Haloglycomyces albus DSM 45210: one gene and its partner. The protein of the gene in region 2 interacts with the protein of the main gene of each other region in a pairwise test. Links are inferred from orthologs where the notes say so. Each region holds a gene or a part of one and is shown on either strand. Other genes may lie near its edges.

Evidence for each region.
Region 1: the proteins of leuS (region 2) and ligA interact in binary tests that used the Escherichia coli proteins (3 or more experiments, as listed by UniProt). The link is inferred for Haloglycomyces albus DSM 45210 from one-to-one orthologs.

The regions. Positions count from the first base shown.
Region 1 is NZ_AZUQ01000001.1:2,641,336-2,649,554, reverse strand. Bases 1,784-4,758 are described here. They hold ligA (NAD-dependent DNA ligase LigA), read right to left. Parts: upstream 4,356-4,758; coding sequence 2,211-4,355; downstream 1,784-2,210. Other genes in these bases: HALAL_RS0112265 (amidohydrolase), read left to right, coding at 4,600-4,758; HALAL_RS0112275 (putative bifunctional diguanylate cyclase/phosphodiesterase), read right to left, coding at 1,784-1,870. Also shown: more of HALAL_RS0112275, read right to left, coding at 1-1,783; more of HALAL_RS0112265, read left to right, coding at 4,759-5,772; HALAL_RS0112260 (uroporphyrinogen decarboxylase/cobalamine-independent methonine synthase family protein), read right to left, coding at 5,813-6,823; tRNA 2-thiouridine(34) synthase MnmA, read right to left, coding at 6,816-7,919; HALAL_RS0112250 (cysteine desulfurase family protein), read right to left, coding at 7,941-8,219. UniProt on the Escherichia coli protein: DNA ligase that catalyzes the formation of phosphodiester linkages between 5'-phosphoryl and 3'-hydroxyl groups in double-stranded DNA using NAD as a coenzyme and as the energy source for the reaction.
Region 2 is NZ_AZUQ01000001.1:2,166,518-2,175,152, forward strand. What follows is about bases 2,937-6,327. They hold leuS (leucine--tRNA ligase), read left to right. Parts: upstream 2,937-3,307; coding sequence 3,308-6,127; downstream 6,128-6,327. Other genes in these bases: HALAL_RS0110160 (AAA family ATPase), read right to left, coding at 2,937-2,942. Outside these bases: HALAL_RS0110150 (transglutaminase TgpA family protein), read right to left, coding at 1-773; HALAL_RS0110155 (DUF58 domain-containing protein), read right to left, coding at 776-1,963; more of HALAL_RS0110160, read right to left, coding at 2,022-2,936; HALAL_RS0110170 (cell division protein FtsQ/DivIB), read left to right, coding at 6,454-7,095; cell division protein FtsZ, read left to right, coding at 7,163-8,293; HALAL_RS0110180 (YggS family pyridoxal phosphate-dependent enzyme), read left to right, coding at 8,253-8,635.

The DNA of each region.
Region 1 (8,219 bases), 480 kb from region 2 along the record:
GTGCCTTCGCCAAATCGATCGTCGACGAGACGATCGCGGCGTCGTCGCTGTCTTCAGTCAGGTTGGAGACAAAAAGGCGATCGATTTTGATTTCGCTGACCGGCAGACGTCTCAAATGCTGCATGGAGGAAAAACCCGTGCCAAAGTCGTCCAGACTGATCTGCACGCCGATGTCGGCGATCTTCTCTACGTTTCCCACCACCCGGCGTGGGTCGTCCATCAACGCGCTTTCGGTGATTTCCAGGCGCAGTTTACCGGCTTCCACCCCAAGTTCCTTCACACGCCCGGTCAGATAGTCGGTGAACTCGGCCGACTGCAGATCACGCACGCTCACATTGACCGCCATGCCGAGGTCGAATCCGTCGCGCTCCCACTCTTTCATCTGGCGTAGAGCAATCTCGACCACCCGTTCGGTCAACATACGCATGACCGAGGACTGTTCCGCTGCCGCGATCAATTCCGAAGGCTGGACGTGTCCTCGAGTGGGGTGGGTATATCGCAAGAGAGCTTCGGCCCCCACCACTCGCCCGTCGCGCAAGTCGATCTGAGGCTGGTAGAACAGTTCGACACCGGGGGTCCCACTACTTTCCAAAGCGCGACGTAGATCGGCGAGCAGGGTGATCCGCTCCGGCGAGGGATGGTCGAAGTCCGGAGTGTACCGCGTATACGTCGACGACCGTCGTTTGGCTTCGTACAGAGCTATATCGGCGTGCTGCAGAACGGTGTCGAAACCGTCACCGTCATCCGGGTAAACCGCGACCCCGACCGATCCGTCCACTTCAACGCTGAACTCACCCAATGAAATGGGAGCGTCCAAGGCGCCCTTCACGGCCCGAGCGCATTCCATCGGGTCGGTCATACCGTCCAGTTCCGACCACGCAAAGGCGAATTCGTCCCCACCGTGACGGGCCAACAATTTGCCCGGCACGTTCTCATTCACGAAACGCTGGGCGAGTTCACGCAGCACACGATCCCCGATGCCGTGTCCCAAGGCGTTGTTGATCTCGGAGAACCGGTCGACGTCGAGAACGACCACCGCTACTGCGGTCTCGGTCTCGGCGGCGTCCAGCAGCTTTCGTTCACACTCGCTTTGAAAGCCACGACGGTTGAGTAGACCGGTCAAGCTGTCGGTTTCGGCCTCACGTTCTCGCTGCGCCATGACGCGCAGGAGATAATGCAGGCCGAAAAGGGGAAGAGCCACGGTGACGACCATCCATACCGAGGTCGTGGCGGCCAAGGCGATGACCGGCGCGACGACGATCAGGAGCGAACGGAGTTTCCACTCTCCCTTCACCCACTTAACCCAATGACTCAACCAGCTGCCGCCCAGGCGAAGGGTCAACGCGCCGGAAACAAAGCTGTAACTGACGACCGACCACACCGCTCCGGAAGCGATAAGAGCGAGAATATGTGAGGGAGTATTGAGCCAGGTCGCACCACCTGCGAGCCAGTTCCAGACCACGGCCGCGGCAATGAGAGCCAGCGTGGTTTGACTCAAGTTGAACAGGGCCCGCAGCAGCGAAGATCGAACTCGAAAACCCACGATCGATATAGCGATCGCCTGCACGACCAGAGCCGGAATCAATCCCCAGGTAGCCAGCAGGGCAAGGACAAAGGATATCGAGACCAGGGAAGCGGCGGTACTGTGGATACCGCGCCATCGCAAAGGGTCGAATTCCGAAACAACGGCCACTACCGCGCACACGACGAAGGCCGCGGAGGCCGGCTGCAGGGCGGCCCAACTCGCATCGAGTGACAGGAGCGTCACGCCGACACCGAGAGCGGCGCCGATCCCCACCACGGCGAGATACAGGTAGTAGCGCCCGGGACTGTCGCTGGGCGCGGTATTCCGCATCAAGGTGGTCGCCATTTCTCCTCCTGCTGAACTCGTTCAAGTGCAGCCTTATTCGAAACCTCGCCGAGCCTACTGAGGAACACCCGGAACCCTTTGTAGGCGGACGGCATCGCCGAATAAGCTATTCACGGTATTTTCTTGTCTCCCTTATAAACACCACACTCACGACCAAACCCTTCCAGTGAGTTACGAAATAGTAACAATTGCAGCCATTTATAATGGTGAAGAGATATTATTATTTAATATGTCACATAGCGAATTTCAGACTACAACGACTCCGGGAAAAAACCACGCAAAACGATTGGAGTTGCGCGCGCCGACTCCAATCGTTACAATTTTGTTATCTTAGTGTTCCTTACTCGACTCCGGACTCGAGCAATCCGTCGAATCCGTCTGAGTCAACCACCGGCACACCGAGTTTCAGCGCCTTATCGTACTTCGAACCCGCTGATTCCCCTGCCACAACCACTGACGTCTTTTTCGATACCGACGAGGTCACCTTACCGCCACGCGCCTTCACCGCAGCGGCCGCACTGTCACGCGTATAGCCTTCCAGCGCTCCGGTAATAACGACGGTCGCGCCCGCCAAGGTTTGGGAGAGGCCACTGCCTTCGGTCTCAACGTCTTCACGCATTCGCACGCCGGCCGTACGCCAACAGTCCACAATATTACGATGCCAATCGACGGAAAACCATTCTTTAATTGCGGCGGCGATGGTGGGACCGACGCCGTCGATATCGGCAAGTTCCGCCTCATCCGCCTCCATCATCTTCTGAATGTCACCGAAGTATTCTGTCAATGCCTGCGCGGAAACCGGCCCCACATGGCGAATTGACAGAGCGTTGACCACACGCCAGAGGTTCTGTTCTTTTGCCTTTTCCAAATTGTCGAGCATTTGAATCGTCGTTTTCTTCGGCTCGCCCGTCTTGGTGGCGAAATAGGTGACGACCTTTTCGTTGCCCTCGGCGTCGTGCTTGGGCAAACCGGTATCGGGATCGCGTACCACGGTTTGAATGGGAAGCAGATCTTCCATACGAAGCGCGAACACTCCCGATTCATCGTCCAATACGCGCTGACTCGGATCCAACGGCTGTACCAGGGCCGCGCACGCCACATACCCCATACCGTCGACGTCGAAACACGAACGACCGGAAAGGAAGGCCAAACGCTCCCGCAGTTGCCCAGGGCACGACTGGGCGTTGGGGCAACGCAGATCCACATCCCCTTCAGCGGCAGGCGCCAGCGCGGTACCGCATTCGGGACAGGCCTCCGGCATTTCGAAGTCTCTCTCGTTTCCGGTACGGACCTGAGTAACCGGCCCGACCACTTCCGGAATCACGTCGCCGGCCTTCCGCACGACAACGAGATCGCCGATGAGAACCCCCTTGGCACGCACCTGGTCAGCATTGTGCAAGGTCGCAAACTCGACCTCGGAGCCGGCCACCCGAACCGGAGCCAGAACCGCGTACGGAGTCGCTCTTCCGGTACGCCCGATCGAGACTTTGACGTCCAGCAGCCGGGTATTGACCTCTTCGGGCGGGTACTTGTACGCCACCGCCCAGCGCGGGGCACGCGCGGTAGCACCGAGACGCTCCTGAGACGCGATGTCATCGATCTTCACCACGATTCCGTCGATCTCATGAATCAGACTGTGGCGGTTGTCCCCATAATGATCAATGTAATCGAATACCTCAGAAACGGAGTCCACGAGTTTCCAGTAAGGACTGGTCGGGATACCCCAGCTGTCGAGTGCACGATACGAATGCGACTGGCCGTCGGGTTCGAACCCCACATGCTCCCCGATGCCGTGTGCGATGAAGCTGAGCGGGCGGGAAGCGGTGACGGTGGCGTCCTTCTGCCGCAGGGAACCGGCGGCGGCATTGCGCGGGTTGGCGAAAACCGGACCGTCCACCTCGACCTGATGGGCGTTCAAAGCTTCGAAATCCTCGACGGCAATGTAGACCTCTCCCCTCACCTCGAGGCGCTCGGGAACCGGGTAATCACCGTCGGAGACCAGTCGTTGCGGCACCGCGCCGATCGTAGCGACATTGGCGGTAACGTCTTCGCCCGTCACACCGTCACCGCGCGTCGCCGCCGAGGTCAACCGCCCTTTGATATACAACAGATCCACGGCCAAACCGTCGATCTTCACCTCGCAGAGATACCGCGCGTCGGGAACGTGCGGCGTGACTCGATCGGCCCAAGCCCGCACCTCCGACTGTTCAAAGACGTCGTCGAGACTGAGCATTTTCTGCGGATGGCGCACTGGAGCGAAGGCGGTGGAGTAGGTACCCACCCGCTGACTGGGTGAATCGGCGTTGACCAACTCGGGAAACGCGGTTTCCAGCTCGATCAGTTCATGCATCAATCGGTCAAAAGCGGCGTCCGAAACCGTGGGGGCGTCGTCGACGTAGTAGCGACGACGGTGTTCGGTGATCTCGGCAGCAAGCTCCTCATGCCGTTCCTTGGCCTGTGTGAAGTCTTTTTCCTCGGCAGTCACCCCTCCATTGTGACATCAGGGTCCGACGGTCTCGCCTCGTTCCAGGCGGGTCGAACCCGGTATTCAATCAAGTCGATTCCGACAACTCGGGCACAAAAGGTCTCAGATTGACCGCCGCATCAGGCAATTCACGACCCTGCTAGGCTACTAGCCAAGCGGCTAGGATGCCGTCGGCGGCCACCCCATCGGCTACCGGTCGACATCCGAAGTCGACAACACTCACTTGCGAGAAGGAGTTCGCACCATGGCCGACAACACCTTCGCTCTCACCGGCGCCACGGTACTTCCGATTACCGGTGAGGCCGTCCCCAACGGAACCGTCGTGGTCGAAGACGGCGTCATCACCGCCGTCGGCGGCAGCGACACCTCGATTCCCTCCGGCACACCCACCCACGACGTCAACGGCAAATACGTCACCCCGGGCCTGGTCGACGCGCACACCCACCTGGGAGTACACGAAGAGGCCGCCGGAACGCAAGGCTCCGACGTCAACGAACTGACCGACCCCAATACCGCCGACGTTCGAGCTCTGGACGCCATCTTCCCCGCCGACATCGGATTCGACGACGCCCGCAGCGGCGGAGTTCTCACCGTCGGAATCATGCCCGGAAGCGGTAACATCGTCGGCGGTCAGGCCGTTGCGGTCAATACACACGGGCGAACCGTGGAAGAAATGCTTCTGCGTGAGCCCACCGGAGTGAAATCCGCCCTCGGCGAGAATCCCAAGCGCGTCTACGGCGGAAAGGACAAGAAGCCGTCCACCCGTCTCGGAAACGCCGCGATGTTGCGAAGCGCCTTCGTCGAGGCGGGCAATTACCTCGCCAAGATCGAAAACGCCGAGGACGAGAACACCGTCGAGCGCGATCTGCGCAATGAAATCATCGGCAAGGTACTCAAACGCGAGCTTCCCTGGCGACAGCATTCCCACCGTGCCGACGACATCGCCACCGCCATCCGAGTATCCGAAGAATTCGGCTACCGGCTCGTGATCGACCACGGCACCGAGGGCTACCTCATCGCCGACCTTCTGGCGGAGAAGAACATCCCCGTCGCCAACGGACCGCTCCTCACCTCCCGCAGCAAAATGGAGCTGCGCAATCGCACCCTGCGCGGCCCCGGACTACTGCATCAGGCGGGAGTCGAGGTTTCGATCATCACCGACCACCCGGTCATACCGATCAACCAGCTGATCACTCAGGTCATACTGTCGATCAAAGCCGGGCTTGACCGTGACTACGCTCTACGAACCGTCACCATCAACCCGGCGGCGATGATGGGCATCGACGACAAGGTCGGCTCCCTCGAATCCGGCAAACACGGCACCCTGTGCGTATGGTCCGGTGACCCACTGGACATTTACTCCGAAGTCGAGCGGGCCTTCATCAAGGGCACCGAAGTGGACACCTCCGGGGCCTAAAAAATCACACGGTCGTGCCCGGTCCGTCCCGGCACGGCCGTCAATTGTCCAGAGCCCGCCGCAACACTTCCGCCGTTTCGGTTGCCGTCTTCATCGCGGTCCTGGCTTCATGCGGTGCTCGACCGGCCAGCCCACAGCGCGGGGTCACCGTCGTTTGTGAAGCGATCAGGTCTTCGTTGAATCCCAGCATCGACCAGATTCGGCGCAAACGCGCGACCGGGACCTCGGTACGACGTTTCGGGTCGACCTCAACGGAAGCGTCGACCACACCGGCCAACAACGTCCGGCCCGAATCCAAGTACTCACCAATACGATCCAGGCCCTTTGCCTCTACGAATTCCGGCAGCGTCACATCTACGGCCGCCGCGCTCGCCCCACTGTCGGATACCGACTCCAGGTCGAAACCCGGTGCACAACAATGCAGTACGGTTTCCACTCCGACCGCCTCGATAACGTCGCGCAGGCGCGCCGTCACGACATCACGATCGATCGGGCGATAGAAACCCAGGCCGGACTCGTCACGTAGACGGCCCGACCGAACGGAGGGCAACGTTGGCTCATCCAATTGCAGCGACCATGTCGCTCCCGGGACGCGCTCTCGAAGCTGTTCCAGCAAACGTCCAAGGCCTTCCGCCAGGGATGCCGACACGTCGCGGACGGCCCCCGGATCGGCCACCATCGCGCCTCCCGAACGACGCCACAACTGCGAGGCGAGGGTCCACGGTCCGACCATCGTCACGCGCAGCGGTCCCGAATAATCGCTCCCGACCTCACCGAAGGCGTCCATGTCACGCTCCAGAAAATCGCGAGCGCGACTCAGATCCGTTCCCGGTCCGTCGGCAACCTGCCAGTAGCTTCCCCACCGTTGAAACGGCAGGTTCACCAGGGTCGCCACACCACGTCCGATCATCTCCGCGCCGACTCCCCGGTCGGGCAGTTCGGGTAGGTGTGGCCAGGTCAGCTCCCCCAGTACCAGGCGAGCGGCTTCATGCGGGTCGGTTCCGGGAAGCGATCCGATTCCCGTCGAGCTTCCTTTCGGCAGTTCAGACACCGGCACCCTCAAGTGATTCGGTCGATTCGATCGTTCCGGACGCCAATACCGCGTCGCCGTCGTCGGACGGTTCGTAGATCACCAGGGTTTGTCCGGTGGCGACTCCGTAGGCCGGTTCGTCGAGTTCGGCGGTCAGGCTGTCGTCGGTGACGGTGACGGTCGCCGGTACGGGCGCGCCGTGGGCGCGCAGCTGTACTTCGGCTCGGAACGGTTCGCTGCGCCGAGCGCTGAGCCAGACCGGCACCCCGGTGTGAATGCGTCCGATCCTGAGGGCGTCGCGCGGTCCGACTTCGACCTTGTTCTCCACCGGGGTGATGGAGAGAACGTAACGTGGTTTTCCGTCGGCGGCGGGGCGTTCCAGGCCGAGTCCGTGACGCTGCCCGATGGTGAACTGGTGAGCGCCGTCGTGGTTTCCGATGACGTCGCCGGTGGTGGAGTCCACGATGTCGCCTTCGCTGGTCCCAAGCTTCTTTTTGAGGAAGCCGGAGGTATCGCCGTTGGAGATGAAGCAGATGTCGTGGCTGTCGGGTTTGCGGGCGACGGCGAGGTCACGTTCCTCGGCTTCGGTACGAATGTCTGTTTTCAGAGTGTCGCCCAGAGGGAACATGGAATGTTCCAGCTGCACCGGGGTCAAGACACCGAGCACATAGGACTGGTCCTTGTCGGGGTCGATCGCGCGGCGTAGGAGGCCGTCGTCGCCCTTGCGGGCGTAGTGTCCGGTGACGACGGCATCGAAGCCAAGGGCGATGGCGCGGTCGAGCACGGCTTGGAACTTGATCTTCTCGTTGCACCGCAAGCAGGGATTGGGAGTGCGGCCGGCGGCGTATTCACTGTAGAAGTCCTCGACGACCTCTTCGTGGAAGCGTTCGGACATGTCCCAGATATAGAAGGGGATGCCGATGACGTCGGCGGCACGACGCGCGTCGCGACTGTCTTCGACCGTGCAGCATCCGCGTGCTCCGGTGCGATAGGTCTGGGGGTTTTTCGAGAGCGCCAGATGCACTCCGGTCACGTCGTGTCCGGCCTCGGCGGCGCGGGCGGCGGCAACTGCTGAATCTACTCCTCCGCTCATGGCGGCCAGTACTCGCTTGGGCATCGTTCTAGCTTAACCCGAAACTCAGCTGAGTCCAGCACTGCGGGCGCGTTTAACAGCGTCGGGGAGAGCGGCCGCCAAAGCGTCGATATCGTCCTGGGTGGTGGACCAGCCGAGGCTGAACCGCAGGGAGGAACGTGCGGTGTCTTCGCTGCGCCCCATGGCGAGTAGCACGTGCGAGGGCTGAGCTACTCCGGCGGAACACGCCGAGCCTGTGGCGCATTCGACGCCGGCGGCGTCCAGCAGCATGAGAAGGGCGTCACCCTCGCAGCCGGGGAAGGAGAAGTGCACGTTACCGGGCAA
Region 2 (8,635 bases):
CTGGCCCAGGACTTGACCCGACCGGCTCCGCCGCCTGAATCCGAGACATACCGGTCGGCGTGGCTGAGTAGTCCGGTCGTGGGAATATCCATGAGCGTCACCGCCAGTATCGACACCATAAGCACGGGAATCGTCCACAGGCGACCACTGTTTCCCATCGGAGTGGCCGAAAACTCCTGCCCTGGTCCTCCCTGGGTGCGAAACCGAATACCGAAATCGTGAATTCGCGTGAGGTGATCGGAACTCAACACCCACATGTAGGCCAAGGCGGAGGTGATAAACCACAGCACCAGGACCGGCTCCTCCGATACGGACATCAGCAGTCCAAAGGGGGCGAACAACGGGGCGACGCTCAACACCGGGAGGCGTAGGACCCCCACGATGAGTTCGTGTAGGGCCATCAAGACGATCACGGCCAATATCGCCAGGGTCATGACCGCGCCGGAGTACTCGACGGGCCATTGTAGGTAGAGGATTTCGGTCAATGCGAGTGAGATCTCGCTCTGCCAGTGGGAAAACGTCGCGGGAAGCGGTACGACGATCAGGCTGACGTGCGCGGCCGTCATCAGGGTGGCCGCGCTCAAAGCGCTCATGAGGACCGCTATGGCCTGTAGCCAGATGCTCCAACCGCGCCAACGCACGAGCGCGCCGGTCCCGTGTATGAAGAGCATGGCCACAATGGTGGTGAAGATCCAGCCGAAACCCTTGAACACTGTCAACAATGGAAGGAGCGACAGCCAGAACGAGATCGCGATGGTAGTGGTCAGACGCATGTTCACACCCCGTTCGATCCCACAGAACCCAATTCCTGCCACAGCCGCGGAAGATCACTGTCCGCCGTCACACACCGGACGGACCAACCCGCTTCCCGCAGTCGCGCCCAACCCCGGTTGGTGCCCTGGGCGCAGAATGCGATCCGGTCACCGCCGCCTGTTGCCGTGGCGGCGACCAATTGAGCTTCTTCGTCGGTGATGTCGCCCAGGAAGGCCACGAGTGACACTCCTTCTCGCATTGCTTCGGTCAATTCGAAAACCGCGTTCCACGAAGCCGTGCCGTGGTGATCATTATCCTCGACGGTGGCCAAGTGTCGCAAGATGGCCGGAGAGGTGCCGCCCGGTACGACAGCGCCGTTGGCGAGGAGATCTGGTACTTTTCCGTTGCCGGCCAAGCAGGCCGCTACCGAGGCGCAGGCACTCACCATCCATTCGAAGACGGGACCGTTGGAGTCCGTTCCGAACGCCTCGGCCCGAGTGTCCAGCCACAGGACCGCGCTCTTCTCCCAGGTCTGCTCCTCACGTCGCACCATGAGTTCGCCCCGACGGGCGCTGGACTTCCAATGCACGCGACGGAGATCATCACCTCTGCGGTATTCGCGAACCGCGATATCGTCGTCGCCGCTGACGGCGATGTGACTCGAGCTGGTACCCGTGTTGAATCCGCTTCCACCGACGAGCGAGCGACCGCGCAGAGCCTGCAAACGAGGGGTAACGACCAGATCGTCCATGACCGGCGTTACCGAGGTGTGCTTCACCATTCCAAAGGGATCGCTCACGCGGGTTCGGATGGGGCCGAGTGGAAAGATTCCGCGTCGTTGAGCCTGGAGTGAATAGTTCATGCGAGTCGCCGACCTGGCGGGCAAGCGCTCGACGATCAGGCGTGGCGACTCGTGTAGCCGGGGTGGCAGGCGGTCTTCCAACAATACGGTGGTGGAGGCGGTACGTCCGTCGTTGTGGATGTCAATGCCGATTGTGGTGGATTCATCGATTGATACCTGGGTCGGATGGAGAGAGCGTTCAAATCGCAGGTGGGGCCGGCGAAAGACCATTACCGCCCATACGAACAGAGGCAGAGTACAGAGGAACGCTCCGATCAGTGCCAGGTCCCGCTCTCCGATCACGAAGGCGGCGGAGATGAGAAGTATCCCCATCCCGAGTAGCGCGAGTCCCCTTCGGGTGATCCACACGGTCCCTCCCGGTTCTCGGATCTGAGTGGAAACGCCGCAATTCCAGCGTTCGGTCGGTTCAGCTACGTTGCAGAGGAATACGGTTCACGATTTCGCGGCAGATCGTGTCCGCCTTGAGGCCCGCCACCGACGCTTCCGTCGTCAGGACGAGGCGGTGAGCGATGACCGGACCCATGAGGTACTGAATGTCGTCGGGTATGACGTAGTGCCGTCCCTGCAACGCCGCCCATACACGGGCACACCGCAAAAGCTGCAGACTGGCGCGTGGGCTCGCGCCGAGGCGGATCTCTTTGGCACGTCGGGTGGCGTTGACGAGGCTGACGGTATATTGTTTCAGTTCGTCGACGACGTGGACGTGGCGTGCGGCTTCGGTCATACGCACCACGGTCACGGCGTCGCACACAGGTCGAAGGGACCGAAGGGGATTGTCCACGCCGTGTTTATCGAGGATACCCACCTCGGTTGCCGTATCCGGGTATCCCAGTGACAGGCGAGCCGTAAAGCGGTCGCGCTGCGCTTCCGGCAGCGGATACGTTCCCTCCATGTCGATGGGGTTCTGCGTGGCAATGACCATGAACGGTGATGTCAAGGGGTGCGTTGTGCCGTCGACGGTCACCTGACGCTCTTCCATGCATTCCAGAAGGGCGGATTGAGTCTTGGGGCTGGCGCGGTTGATCTCGTCGCCGATGACCAAATGGGAGAAGACGGCTCCCTCTTTGAACACGAATTCACGCTTGTCCTGATCGTAAACGCTCACTCCGGTGACGTCGCTGGGGAGTAGATCCGGGGTGAATTGGATGCGGTTGACATCGCATTCGATTGATGCCGCCAGAGCTTTGGCCAGCTGGGTCTTGCCGACTCCCGGAACGTCCTCGAGGAGCAGGTGGCCCTCGGCGAGAAGAACGGTGAAAGCGAGACTTATCGAGCTGCGTTTTCCGCTGATGACACTTTCAATATTGTCGATGACACGGTCGGCCATCGATCGGAAGGCAGTGAAGTCGACGGACGCGGTGGACGGTGACACCAAGAGGCCTCCGGGGGGTATGGGGACGGTCTGATCGTGGTTCACGTTATCACGGCGATCGTCTCAGGTGAGGCTCGCTTGAGCACGGTATCCCCCAGGTCGGCGAGTCCCGGAAATCGGCGCGCCGTCGTATCGGATTTCCAATCGCGGGGAGTATGGGCTATACTGGCGACATGCGTATTCGGAGATTCAACCTCCTCCTTACCTAGCCGTGTTGCACTGAACTGTTCGCAACACGGCTGCCCCGGTCTGCGGGGCTTTTTTTGTGCCTAAAATCAGTCGCCGTTTCAGGCCATGAACGATGAACGGATATCAGAATCATGAGTGAACCTAAACACCGTTATGACGCCGGGTTGGCCGGCGAGATCGAGCCGCGCTGGCAGGATTATTGGGAGAACGAAGCCACCTTCGACACCCCGAACCCGGCGGGGTCGTTGGCCGATTCACAACATCCTCGTGCCGATGCCCCAAAGAAGTTTGTTATGGACATGTTCCCGTTCCCTTCGGGGGCGGGTTTGCACGTCGGTCATCCCCTGGGGTACATAGCCACCGACGTGTACTCGCGTTACCTGCGCATGGCGGGTTACAACGTTCTGCACCCGATGGGGTACGACTCCTTTGGACTGCCGACGGAACAGTATGCGGTGACCTCCGGGCGTCAGCCGGCCGAAATCACCGCCGAAAACATCGATCGTTACCGGGCGCAGTTGCGACGGATCGGGATGGGCTATGACAATCGTCGCGAGTTCGCCACTTCGGATCCGTCGTTCTATAAATGGACCCAGTGGGTCTTTCTGCAGATCTTCAATTCCTATTACGACGAACGGGCCGATGCGGCTCGCCCGATCGAAGAGTTGATCGAGCAGTTCGAACAGGGGCGTCGGTCGGTTCCCGGGGAACGCGAATGGGACGATCTGAGTGCGGTGGAGCGCCGCCGGATCATCGATGAGCACCGGTTGGCCTATGTCACCGAAGCGCCGGTGAACTGGTGCCCCGGTCTGGGGACGGTGCTGTCCAATGAAGAGGTCACCGCTGACGGGCGCAGTGAGCGCGGTAATTTCCCCGTCTTCACCCGCAAACTGAAGCAGTGGATGATGCGGATTACGGCCTATTCGGAGCGTCTGCTGCGCGACCTGGAGATTCTGGAGTGGCCGGAGTCGATCAAGATTATGCAGCGCAATTGGATCGGAAAATCCGAAGGCGCCTTCATCGACTTCTCGACCTATGCCGGCGACATCAGGGTCTTCACCACCCGCCCCGACACCTTGTGGGGCTCCACCTATATGGTGTTGGCTCCCGAGCATGAACTGGTCGATTCGCTGACCGCCGAATCGTGGCCGGCGGGCATTCCGTCGGAATGGACCGGAGGCTATGAGACGCCGGGCGCCGCGATAGCGGCGTACCGGGCGGAAGCGGCGCGGAAGACGGATGTGGAGCGTCAGGCCGACGCCAAGGACAAGACCGGTGTGTTCATCGGTGGGTATGCGACCAATCCGGTGAACGGTGAACAGATCCCCGTCTTCATCGCCGATTACGTTCTGGCCGGTTATGGGACGGGCGCGATCATGGCCGTTCCGGCACACGATGATCGTGACTTCGCGTTCGCGCGGGCGTTTGACATTCCCATTCGACAGGTCGTGTCGGACGGTACGGATTGGGACGGGTCCGCCGCGCTGACCGATACCGAGTCCGGAGTGGTGGTCAACTCCGACATTCTGGACGGATTGAACGTCGAAGCGGCGAAGCGTCGGATCATCGATTGGTTGAGCGAGCACGGTCGGGGCGAAGGTACGACGACCTACCGACTGCGGGATTGGCTGTTCAGTCGGCAACGGTACTGGGGCGAGCCGTTCCCCATCGTCTACGACGAGTCCGGATTGCCGGTGGCGGTTCCGGAGGAGCAATTGCCGGTAACGCTGCCGGAGATGGACGATTTCAGCCCGGCCACCTTTGCCGCCGACGATGTGACCTCCGCTCCGGAACCACCGTTGGGTCGAGCCAAGGACTGGGTCACGGTGGAGATGGACCTGGGTGACGGAACCAAAACCTACACGCGCGAATTGAACACCATGCCCAACTGGGCGGGGTCCTCCTGGTACGAACTGCGTTACACCGATCCGAGCAATCCCGATCAGGTTGCCGATTCGGAGAATGAATCGTATTGGATGGGGCCGCAGGAGAACGTTCCGAGCGGCGGAGTCGACCTGTACGTCGGCGGAGCCGAACATGCGGTACTGCATTTGTTGTACGCGCGTTTTTGGCACAAGGTTCTGTACGACCTGGGGCATGTGTCGAGCCCGGAACCGTTCGCGCGTCTGTTCAACCAGGGCTACATTCAGGCCTACGCCTATACCGACGCCCGCGGGGTGTACGTTCCCGCTCATGAGGTGGAGGAACGCGATGGTCGTTACTTCCATCAAGGCGAAGAGGTCAAGCGGGAATACGGCAAGATGGGCAAGTCGTTGAAGAACGTGGTGACTCCGGACGAGATCTGTCGTGACTACGGTGCCGACACGTTCCGGGTCTATGAGATGTCCATGGGCCCCTTGGAAGTGTCGAAGCCTTGGGAGACGCGCGCGATCGTGGGCTCGTATCGATTCCTGCAGCGTCTGTGGCGGAACATCGTCGATGAGGAGACCGGCGACATCAAGGTGGTTGACGCGGAGGCGGACGAAGAGACGCTGAAGGCGATGCACCAGGCCGTCAAGGGAGTTCGCGACGACTACTTCAACCTGCGGATGAACACCGCGGTGGCCAAGTTGATCACCTTCAACAATCATTTGGTCGGCCTGACGCGACTGCCTCGTGCCGTGGCGGAGACGATGGTGCAGTTGACCGCCCCAATGGCTCCGCATATCTGTGAGGAACTGTGGCGGCGTCTGGGACACACGGGCACGATCGCGTATGTGGACTTCCCGGTCGCCGATGAGAATTACTTGGTGGAAGATACGGTGACCTACCCCGTTCAGGTGAACGGCAAGGTCCGGAGCCGCATCGAAGTGGCCACCGACGCCGAACGCGATGCGATCGAGGCCGCGGCACTGGCCGACGAAAAAATCCAGTCCTCGGTGAACGGTAAGGAGGTCAAGAAGGTGATCGTGGTTCCCAACCGCATGGTTTCGGTTGTGGTGGCGGGATAGTCATGTCACCGTCGCTATGAGCTTTACCGATGGTCCAGGGGTTTCGATGGGTGGAATCCCTGGACCATCGGTGTTTGAGAACGTCCTGCTTGCCGGGTAGTGGGGACCGTTTCAACCTGAAGGCATGACGGACAAGCGGGCCCGGTGTGATCGAATGACGGAGGGGTTCGGCACCGTGCCGGAATCGGATTCTGTCGTTTTTAACGACGCAATTGTGCCAGTATGACCGCATGTTGCGTGAATCGACGAAGCGATGGAAAATACCCGGACTCGCATTGCCGGCGGGTCGTTCGTGGTTCAGTGCCTTTCGCACATTGAAGCTGTGGTTGGCCGCCGCCGCAGTCGTATTGGTGGCGTTGACCGTGGCGGCCGCGTTGTATTCGCCTCTATTCGCGATTAAGAACATTCGGGTGGAGGGCGCGCACTTTGTCGATGTGGACGAAATTCGGCGCATCGCCGGACCCCATAAGGACGAGAATCTTTTTCGTTTTGACGCTTCGGGTTTGGCCGAGGAATTGGTGCGTCTCCCGGAGGTGAAATCGGTCGAAATAGTTCGGAGCGTTCCCGATTCCGTAGCGATCGAGGTCATGGAACGTCGGCCCTACTTTGCCGTGCGAGACGACGACGGTTATATCATGGCTGATGATCAAGGTGTTGCCTTTGCGACCGTTGACAACACGGCAGAAGTACAGTGGATGGTTGAAATTGACGACCTTTCAATTCTGGAGAAAGTAGCGGTGCCCCTTCGGGAAATTTTGACCGAACTCCCCACATCGATTGCTTCGCAGGTAGAAACTGTTCATGTGACCTCCCTTGAGGCAACCACATTGAAATTGACCGACAGGCGCGTTATACGCTGGGGAGATGACAGTGAGAATGAGATGAAGTCTCGAGTTTCTCTGGCGTTGTTGCAACAAGGGCATCATGAGATTGATGTCAGCGCTCCGCGTGCGCCGACGATAAGTTAGCGTTAAAGAGCGTAGGCTATGAAATTCTAGAACAGATACGTCCAGCGAGAGGGAAGGGCTCAACGCGATGACAGCACCGCATAACTACCTCGCAGTCATCAAAGTCGTCGGTATTGGAGGTGGCGGCGTCAACGCGGTCAACCGCATGATCGAAGCTGGACTCAAAGGAGTTGAGTTTATCGCGATCAACACCGACGCACAGGCATTGCTTATGAGCGATGCCGATGTGAAGCTCGATGTGGGTCGTGAATTGACTCGAGGCCTTGGGGCCGGAGCCAATCCCGAAGTCGGGGCAAAGGCGTGCGAGGACCACCGCGATGAAATCGAAGAAGTCCTCAAGGGTGCCGACATGGTATTCGTAACCTGCGGTGAAGGTGGTGGAACCGGAACCGGTGGGGCACCGGTCATCGCCAACATCGCCCGCAAGGCCGGGGCGTTGACGATAGGCGTCGTGACACGTCCGTTCGCATTCGAGGGCAAACGCCGGCAGACCCAGGCGGTCACCGGAATAGAGGATCTACGGTCCGAATGCGACACACTGATCGTCATTCCCAATGATCGTCTTCTGCACCTGGGTGATCGTGGAATATCCATGATGGATGCATTCCGTCTTGCCGACCAGGTTCTACTCTCAGGTGTTCAGGGAATAACAGATCTGATTACCACCCCAGGCCTGATCAACCTGGACTTCGCCGACGTCAAGAGCGTCATGAGTGGGGCGGGATCGGCCCTCATGGGCATAGGCTCGGCGAGAGGGGAGAATCGCGCTGTCGAAGCGGCGAGGGCGGCCATCGAGTCGCCCCTGCTGGAACAGAGCATGGAAGGCGCACAAGGCGTACTGCTGTCGATCGCCGGAGGTTCGGATCTAGGTCTCTTCGAGATCAACGATGCCGCCGAACTGGTCAGCGACTGCGCGCACGCCGACGCCAACATCATCTTCGGAGCCGTCATCGATGACGCTCTCGGGGAGGAAACCCGGGTCACGGTCATCGCCGCCGGATTCGACAGCGAGGACGATCAATTCGAGATCGCGGAGCCCAAGCGGCTCTCCATTTCCGACTCCTCGGAATCCGGATCGGATTCCTCAGGTGGCGAAAGCGACTCCCGTTCCGACTCCAATCCGTCGAACACGCCCGAACCGCGTAAGGTTCTCTTTGATGACGTCGATGTACCCGACTTTCTCAAAAACGGATCCTAAACGAACCGAAGCACTACGATCCAGCCTGGCCGAAGCGCAACGTGACGTTCACGCCGCCTGCCGCCAGGCGGATCGTGCGCCCGATGAAGTCCGGATCATCGCGGTCACGAAAACGCACCCCCCGGAAGACGCCGCCACCCTAGTAGACATCGGTCAGATCGACCTGGGAGAGAACAAGGCCCAGGAAGGCACTCCCAAAGCCGAACAATTGCGAACCTGGGACCGTACGCCACGCTGGCACTTTCTGGGCCAGCTGCAACGCAACAAAGTGCGCAGCGTGGTGTCGTGGGCCGATTGGATTCACTCGGTCGATCGAACTCGCCTCGTCGATGCCGTCGACCG